One region of the Macrococcus bovicus genome, then DNA from elsewhere that is predicted to be linked to it. Evidence: riboswitches for the same ligand, from Rfam matches in the RefSeq annotation. Region 1 holds a riboswitch; the other holds the start of a gene.
The links. Region 1 has a riboswitch for thiamine pyrophosphate ahead of QSV55_RS00900 (ECF transporter S component). Riboswitches for the same ligand answer to the same signal wherever they lie in the genome.
Positions count from the first base shown of each region.

Region 1 (4,428 bases):
TGCCAGATGGTCATGTGCCCTGTATTCAACTTGATATTAACTTGAAAAATATCGGTAAACGTTATGATGTGGATGTTCCGCTGATAGGTCAGGCTAAAGATATTCTGCCAGAGTTAACGCAGGCATGTGATACAGTAAGTCGTCGTCCGTTCTTGGAGGCATGTCAGGAAAATATGGTGAACTGGAACAAGTGGCTGGAAGAAGACCGTATGAAAGACTCTACTCCTATCCGTCCGGAACGTGTGATGGCAGAAATCGAGAAAATAGCTGAACCAGATGCGACGTTCTCAATTGATGTGGGTACTTCAACAGTCTGGAGTACAAGATATTTAAGACTGGATCATCAGAATAAATTCATTACATCTGCTTGGCTGGGCACAATGGGCTGCGCATTACCAGGTGCGATCGCCTCTAAGATTGCCTTTCCGGAGCGTCAGGCCATTGCCATTGCCGGTGATGGCGGCTTCTCAATGGTGATGCAGGATTTTGTGACTGCAGTCTACTACAACTTGCCGATGATTGTAGTGGTCATGAATAACCAGCAGTTATCATTTATCAAATATGAACAGCAGGCAGCCGGAGAACTGGAATATGCCATCAATTTAGCAGATATTGATTATGCTAAATTCGCAGAAAGCTGCGGCGGTATAGGGATCAATGTCACGAAACCGGAAGAACTTGCGCCGGCTATGCAACAAGCAAAGGCAGCCAATAAACCTGTCATTGTTAACGTATATGTCGATCAGGATGCGGCCCCGCTGCCAGGCCAGATCGTCTTTGATGAAATGTTAGGCTATGCTAAGTTTGAAATCCGTTCACTGCTTGAAGAAGGTAAACTTGAAAAAATGCCACCGCTTAAAACGCTGATCAGACGTGTCCTATAGATAGATTAACCGGAAGCAACCATGCTTCCGGTTTTTTTATATTTTTCTGTTATATAATAATGAAAATCTAGTGTTCACAATCTTATATTCTCTTTGTGAAATTTTGTACTTATTCCTTTATGATGATTGATATTAAAGTCTGTCTTTCTATTTATATGTATATAACATAATCTATAAATGCTATTATAGCAAGGTTTTACAAGTCTGAAGAATATTCAGAAATATTTTACTTTATTACTTAAAAGCGATGAATTTGTGATTTACAACTTGTGAAATTACTGTATAATAACAGAGAAAATATATTTCTTATATAAAGGAAAGAGGTAAAAGTTAATGGAAGACAATCAATTACACAGAGGACTGAGCTCACGTCAAGTCCAGATGATTGCACTCGGCGGAACGATTGGTGTGGGATTATTTATGGGGGCTTCCAGCGTTATTAACTGGGCCGGACCATCTGCACTCTTTGCGTATTTAGTAGCAGGTATTTTCTTATTCTTCATCATGCGCGCAATGGGGGAAATGGTTTACTTATATCCTACAACGGGTTCATTTGCTCAGTATGCCAATGATTACATTCACCCGGCAGCGGGTTATGCAACGGCCTGGAGTAACATATTCCAGTGGGTAGTCGTCGGGATGAGTGAAGTCATTGCGGTCGGTCAGTATATGCAGTACTGGTGGCCGGACTTACCGACTTGGCTTCCTGGTCTGATTGTAGTTGTCACACTCGCTGTTGCGAACCTGGCATCTGTTAAAGCATTCGGTGAATTCGAATTCTGGTTTGCTATGATTAAAGTTGTCACGATCATTCTGATGATTATTGCCGGCTTCGGTGTAATCTTATTCGGTTTCGGGAATGGCGGAAACCCTATCGGTTTCGGTAACTTAACGGAACATGGCGGCTTCTTCCCGAACGGATTGACAGGTTTCTTATTTGCTCTGTCTATCGTTGTAGGGGCTTATCAAGGTGTTGAGTTGATCGGTATTACTGCGGGTGAGACAAAAGACCCTCAGAAAAATATTCAAAAAGCGGTTAACAGCATTGTATGGCGTATCCTGATTTTCTATATCGGTGCAATCTTTGTTATCGTTACTGTTTATCCATGGGACGAGTTAGGTACGATCGGCAGCCCGTTCGTTGCGACATTCGCTAAAATCGGTATTACGATTGCAGCTGGACTGATTAACTTCGTCGTAATTACGGCGGCAATGTCCGGCTGTAACGCAGGTATCTTCAGTTCTAGCCGTATGGTTTATACACTGGCTCAAGAAGGAAAAATGCCAGCTATCTTCGGTAAAGTATTAAAAACAGGTGTGCCATTCTATGCAGTACTGGCAATCTCTATCGGTATTTTCTTAGGTGTTATCTTGAACGTTGTTATTCCAGGCGCTGATAAAATCTTCGTCTATGTTTACAGTGCATCTATCCTGCCGGGTATGGTGCCATGGTTCATGATTCTGCTCAGCCATATGCAGTTCAGAAAGAAACATCCGGAACTGATTGAGAATCATCCGTTCAAGATGCCAGGTGCCCCTGTTACAAACTGGCTGACAATTGGATTCTTAGTCCTTGTTCTGATCTTTATGCTGATCAATCCAGATACACGTGTTTCAGTGATCATCGGCTTTGTATTCCTTGCTGTTGTCACAGCAGCATACTTCCTGCTGGGCTATGATAAAAAGGATAAAGCACGCGGTACACAAGAAAGAGCCATCTACCGTGATTAATATGAATGAGCGATACTTCGGTATCGCTTTTTTATTTCTCCGGAAATATGATTGACTTTAAGGACGGACAGGTATACAGTTTAAATACAAATACATAACAGAAACACTAGGGGTGTTATTGTAACTGAGACGAGGTAACCTCGAACCCTTTGAACCTGATCTAGTTGATGCTAGCGGAGGAAAGTGTGTAGATTTTATTTTCTATGTCTTTTTTGACGCGCAATCATCTTGTGATGGTTGCGTGTTTTTTGTTGAGGAGGAGATAGAAATGAGAAAAGGTCTGACGTTATCAGATATTTTAGTGACAGTGCTCGTAGCAGTCATTTTTGGTTTCATCTACAATTTATGGTGGCTGCCTTATGAAGCCATTAAGCCGTTCGGGCTGCATATTGAACAGCTGACTTATGGCATGTGGTTCGCAGCAGCTGTCGTGGCTTACTTGATTGTACCTAAATTCGGCATTGCTTTACTGGCAGAATTTGCAGCAGGTGCCGGTGAAACGATCGTGATGGGGAAGTTTGATATTCCGACATTTGTCTTTGCCTTATTGCAAGGTCTGGCATGTGAACTGGTTTTCATGGCTTTCAGATATCGTTCCCGTAGTGTCATGGTATGTATTTTAGCAGGTCTTGCCGCGGCCTTCATCAGTTTGCCGATTGACTATTTCTATGGTTACATGAGCGAAGTCGCAACGTGGAATCTGATTCTTTTCATCGTCTTCCGGCTGCTCAGCGGGGCAGTGCTGGCGGGCATTCTCCCTTATATACTCGTCAAGGCACTTGATCAGACCGGTGTAACCCGTCTATTCCGCTCTGCATCACAGGAAGATTATGACGCACTCTAAACTTAAGGTAACAGATCTGCGGCTGAAATATCCCGGGGCTAAGGATAAGATATTTGACGGGTTATCGATTGATATCAAAGAAAAGGAAAAGGTACTGTTATTAGGACCTTCCGGCTGCGGGAAGAGCACGCTCCTCAACGTACTGGCAGGTATTGTACCTGAGTTGATCGAGCTGCCTCTGAAGTACGAGGAACGGCTGATTGATCCGCATGCTGCTGTGATTTTTCAGGATCCTGATAGTCAGTTCTGTATGCCGAAAGTCTATGAGGAGCTGGCATTTATTCTGGAAAACAGACAAGTGCCACGAGGTGAAATGGACCAGCGTATTGAACGCGTTCTTCGAGAAGTAAAGCTGGATGTCGATAAAAGTCAGTTCATCCATCAGCTGAGTGGTGGCATGAAACAGAAACTGGCGATCGCAGGCACTTTACTTCAGCAGGCTGAGACCCTCTTTTTAGATGAACCTTCTGCCATGCTGGATACTGAAGCGACAGAACAGCTCTGGTCTCTCTTGATTGCTCTTTGGCATGACCAGACAGTCGTGATTGTTGAACATAAAGTCGAGCATATCTGGTGGCATGTTGACCGGGTCATAGTGATGAATGAAAAAGGCGAGATTGTCCAGGAAGGTGCGCCTTCCTATATATTAGAGCATTACGAATCGCTTCTATCAGCATATGGTATATGGCATCCGAATGCCTGGCAGCACGCGCCCGCTGCTTTGCAGAAGAAAGAAAAAGTCGAACCGGTATTTCACTACCAGAATGGCATGATTAAACGCGCTAAAAAAACGCTGTACGCAGTCGAGGAGCTGCAGATCGGCTTAGGGGAATGGATTGTCATCACCGGCCAGAATGGTACGGGAAAGACGACGCTTCTTGAAGCGATGCTCCAGATGATCCCTTATGATGGTGTGATGCATTATCGGGATAAAAGGCTCCGAACTGTCCGCGATGCTGCCGCCCATCT
Region 1 covers NZ_CP128470.1:96,310-100,737, forward strand. The annotation lists gene QSV55_RS00890 (pyruvate oxidase) at 1-884, shown strand, start outside; gene QSV55_RS00895 (amino acid permease) at 1,218-2,615, shown strand; TPP riboswitch at 2,714-2,814, shown strand; gene QSV55_RS00900 (ECF transporter S component) at 2,884-3,459, shown strand; gene QSV55_RS00905 (ABC transporter ATP-binding protein) at 3,446-4,428, shown strand, end outside.

Region 2 (4,428 bases), 860 kb from region 1:
TCTGAAGATCTGCATACGACTTGCCCCGGCTATCAGCATATATTTCCTTAAATCCTGATCCACTGATCTGAATCCTTCCAGCAGACTGACCGTCACCGGGAAGAAACAGACGAGTGTGATCACAATCAGCTTCGGCAGCAGGCCGAAACCAAACCAGATGACAAGAAGCGGTGCTATCACGATGACCGGTACATTCTGGCTGACGACAAGTAATGGATAGATAAACGGCTCAAGTGCAGGGATCAGATGCAGCATCACGGCCATCCCTACACCGACAACTATAGAGACCAGCAAGCCTGCCAGCACAAGCAGGATGGTCGGCACCAGGTCATCCTTATAGTCCGGGAATGCTGTGATGAATGCGGTTGCAATAGCACTCGGTGCAGGTAGCGTATAGCTATCGACATGAAGCAGGCGAACGAGCATCTCCCAGAGCAGCAGCAGGACGGCGATGAAGAGACCAAACTTCAGAGAGTATCTCATCGGTATTTCTTGACGAGTTCTGCCATAGAAGCCTCTTCAGCATGATAGAACTTCACTTGAGAAATAACGCTGACCACGCCTTCAGCCATCATTTTCTTGTTCATATCTTCAATGAGTTGAAGAAGTTCCGGCATATCCCCTTCTATCGTTGTATCCAGCGGGTTGACAACATAAGGCAGGCCACTCGCCTGAATGACTTCAATCGCCTTGTCGACATATGGAATCACATCTTCACCGTTAGGCGTCTTCGGTATGATTTGAATGCTCATCAAAGTGTCTGCCATCAGTTTCCCTCCACAAATTCGTTTGTAAATGCATCGTCAGCATTGAAGTCGTTGTTGATGATATCATTTTCCTTCATAAAGTGCGCAAAATTCTCCCAGACCTTCTTGTCCTGCAGGCCCCATTCCTTCGCGTCATCCTGATATTTATCCTTCAGGTATTCCTGACTCTTATAGACCAGTTCCTTACTCTCTTTTAATTCCGGCGCCTCGGTCAGCAGAATATCAGCGGCTGCTTTCGGCTTATCAATCGCAAACTCATAGCCTTCCTGTACAGCCGCCATAAAGGCATCAACCGTCTCTTTATCTGACTGGATATATTTTTCGTTCGCAATGATCAGCGGCGTATAATAGTCAAGATTTTTATCGTAATCTGTTAAGTACTGCATGTTGACTTTCTCGCCGCGTGTCTCCGCTTCAATACCCGTCCAGCCGTAGAATACCCAGGCGAAATCTATATTCTTCTTGGAGGCTGTGAAGAAGTCCGTATTGCCCATATTGACGACTTTAACATCCTTGACATCCGCGCCGTCTTTTTTCATGACTGCATCAATAAATGGCCGCTCAATAGGTGCGCCCCAGCCCCCGTAAGTTTTCCCTGCGTAGTCCTTAGGTGAATGGATGTTTTTAGAAGCAAGGCTCATAAAGCCGCTCGTATTGTGCTGGATAATAGCCCCGATCGATTTGACCGGCACACCTTCTGTCCGTTCCTGCGTGACCTGCTCCTGTGCACTGATTCCAAACTGAACTTTATTAGCAGCGACAAGCTGGTCCGCTGTCACATCGCCTGGTGTCTTAATAGTCACGTCCAGACCATGCGCTTTGAAATAGCCTTTTTCTTTCGCCACATAGATTCCTGTATGGTTGGTATTGGGCGTCCAGTCAAGCATCAGTGTGACTTTCTTCAGTTCCTTAGCCTCTTTCTTGTCTTCTTTCTTCGTCCCTTGCTCACTGCAGCCCGCCAGTAGAATCAGACAGCTTGCACCTATCAAAAGTTTTTTCATCAGTTATCCTCCATTAAAAAAACACAACCTGCAGAAGGTTGTGTTTGAGACACTTCCCTCCGTCAGCATTATCTGACCAGGTTAAAAGGGTTTAGGATTCCTCCAGTCTCAGCAAAAAGCTCCCCTAGTGTTTTTATGATTTATTTAAATTGTAACATAAGTTCATTGAATTCAGGCTGTGTAATTTTCATCTCGGCCTGCGATAAGTTCTGACTGTAGCCGTCTATCTGTTCTGCGTAGCTTGGTGTTGCCGTATCCTGATAGATAATCCCCGTCACCAGGCCGTCATGCTCAATGACAGTGGATAACGCCTGCGCTTTATTTGAAGGGTCATAGCCTTCGATGTCAGCGATCTTAGTCAGATTTTCTTTGAACCAGTCATACGTATTGATTTTATTATAGGTGACACAAGGTGAGAAGACATTGATGAACGAGAAGCCCTTATGCTGAATACCCGCTTCAATGATAGCCGTCAGTTCTTTGATATCTGATGAAAAGCTCTGGGCGATGAATGTAGCGCCACTTGTAATCGCCAGTTCAAGCGGTGAAACGTTCTTCTCGATTGAACCTTTAGGTGTGGTCTTCGTCACAAATCCATGCGCTGAACTAGGTGACGTCTGACCTTTTGTCAGCCCATAGATCTGATTATCCATGACAATATAGGTGAGATCGATGTTACGGCGCAGCGCATGAATCGTATGGCCCATACCAATCGCAAAGCCGTCGCCGTCCCCACCTGAAGCAATGACGGTCAGTTCCTGGTTTGCCATCTTCACACCTTGAGCAAGCGGCAGTGCACGACCATGGATGCTGTGGAAGCCGTAAGAGTTGATATAACCTGATAACCGGCCTGAACAGCCGATTCCCGTAATGACGGCGAGGTTCTCCGGTTCAAGTCCGACACCCGCTGCTGCTTTTTGAATCGCAGCCTGGACGGAGAAATCACCGCAGCCTGGACACCAGTTCGGTTTAACAGTATTTCTGAAATCTTTGAATGTTGCCATTATTTCTCGACTCCTTCATCCACCACTGTATTGATCTTTTCTTCAATATCATGTGGCAGGAATGGTGTTCCGTCATATTTGACGAAACTTGTGATTTTATTGTGATGCAGTGTATTCATTTTGATGATCTGTGCAAGCTGACCCTGATAATTATTTTCAGCGACAATCACTTTCTTCGCTTTATCAAGTGCAGCCTGGACCTCCTCAGTCGGGAACGGATGCAGCTGTCTGATCTGCATGTGATTGACTTTAAGATCTGTACGCGTCATTGCTTCCTCAATGGCCCCGTGCGTTGAGATAAAGCCGATGACAAGGACGTCTGCTTCATCGTGGCCGCCGCTTTCAACTACAGGCTGCTCAATCTTCAGCGCCTCAATCTTGCGCATCCTTTTCTCCATCTGTTTAATACGGTTGACAGGTGATTCTGACGGCTTACCGTCTTCAGCATGTTCAACACCCGTCACATGATGGATGCCGTTCTTAGTGCCAGGTAACGTACGCGGCGAAACACCTGTCTCTGTCACTGCATAACGTTTGAAATAGTCTTTCGTATCTGAGTCAGGCACATCACTGACAATGTTGCCGCGGCGGATCTCAAGACGGCTATAATCAAGTTCAGGTACCGTCTGTTTGCCGAGGGAGAGCTGCAGGTCACTTAACAGAATAACCGGACACTGATATTCTTCTGCGAGATTAAAAGCCTCCATCGTTAAGTAAAAAGCATCCTCCACGGTCGTCGGCGCGATAACAATCTTCGGTATATCGCCGTGCGTCCCGTAGATCATCTGCATCAAGTCTGACTGCTCCTGTTTTGTCGGCAGCCCAGTTGAAGGACCTCCGCGCATCGTGTTGACGATAACGAGCGGCTGTTCTGTCATGCCGGACAGACCGATTGCTTCCATCATGAGGGAAAGCCCCGGACCTGCTGAAGCTGTGAATGCCCGGACACCGGCATAGTTGACGCCGATAGCCATGACGGCTGCCGCTATCTCATCTTCAGTCTGTATCACTGTACCGCCGAAACGAGGCAGCTTATCAATCATATACTCCATGATTTCTGATGCCGGTGTAATCGGATAGGCCGCCATAAAACGGGCACCGCCCGCTAATGCACCGAGTGAAATGGCTTCATTACCGATCATGAAGAGGTGACCTATCCCGTCACTATCCGCCAGATTGAAACGGTCACCAATCTCTGCACCGTATTTCAATATTTCAGCGATACCGCTCTTCAATGCCTCTTTATTCAGTTCAACGATTTTATCGCCTTTTTTCTTGAACATCGATTCTACTAGTTCTTCAAAAGGTTCAAGAGACAGACCGAGAAGCTGCACAGTCGCACCGACTGCGACCATATTCTTCATCAGTGCAGTCCCTAGTTCTTTAGCGATCTCCGTAAAGTTGATTTCAATCAGCAGACCTTCAAAATCTGCCGGTCTCTCAGGCGCAAATTTACCGTCTGCTAAGATGACCCCTTCTGCTGTCAGCTCATGATAGTTAAGGTCAATCGTCTCCTGGTCAAACGCCACGAGAATATCTAAATCGTCACTGATTGCGTAGACAGGGGTGGTTGAGACACGGATCTTATTGTTGGTGTGCCCCCCTTTAATACGACTTGAGAAATGACGATAGCCATATAAATAATACCCTTGTCTG
Region 2 covers NZ_CP128470.1:959,230-963,657, reverse strand. The annotation lists gene QSV55_RS05275 (ABC transporter permease) at 1-483, opposite strand, end outside; gene QSV55_RS05270 (thiamine-binding protein) at 480-767, opposite strand; gene QSV55_RS05265 (ABC transporter substrate-binding protein) at 767-1,768, opposite strand; TPP riboswitch at 1,806-1,904, opposite strand; gene QSV55_RS05260 (2-oxoacid:ferredoxin oxidoreductase subunit beta) at 1,909-2,772, opposite strand; gene QSV55_RS05255 (2-oxoacid:acceptor oxidoreductase subunit alpha) at 2,772-4,428, opposite strand, start outside.
Region 2: another riboswitch for thiamine pyrophosphate. It lies ahead of QSV55_RS05265 (ABC transporter substrate-binding protein); the one in region 1 lies ahead of QSV55_RS00900 (ECF transporter S component).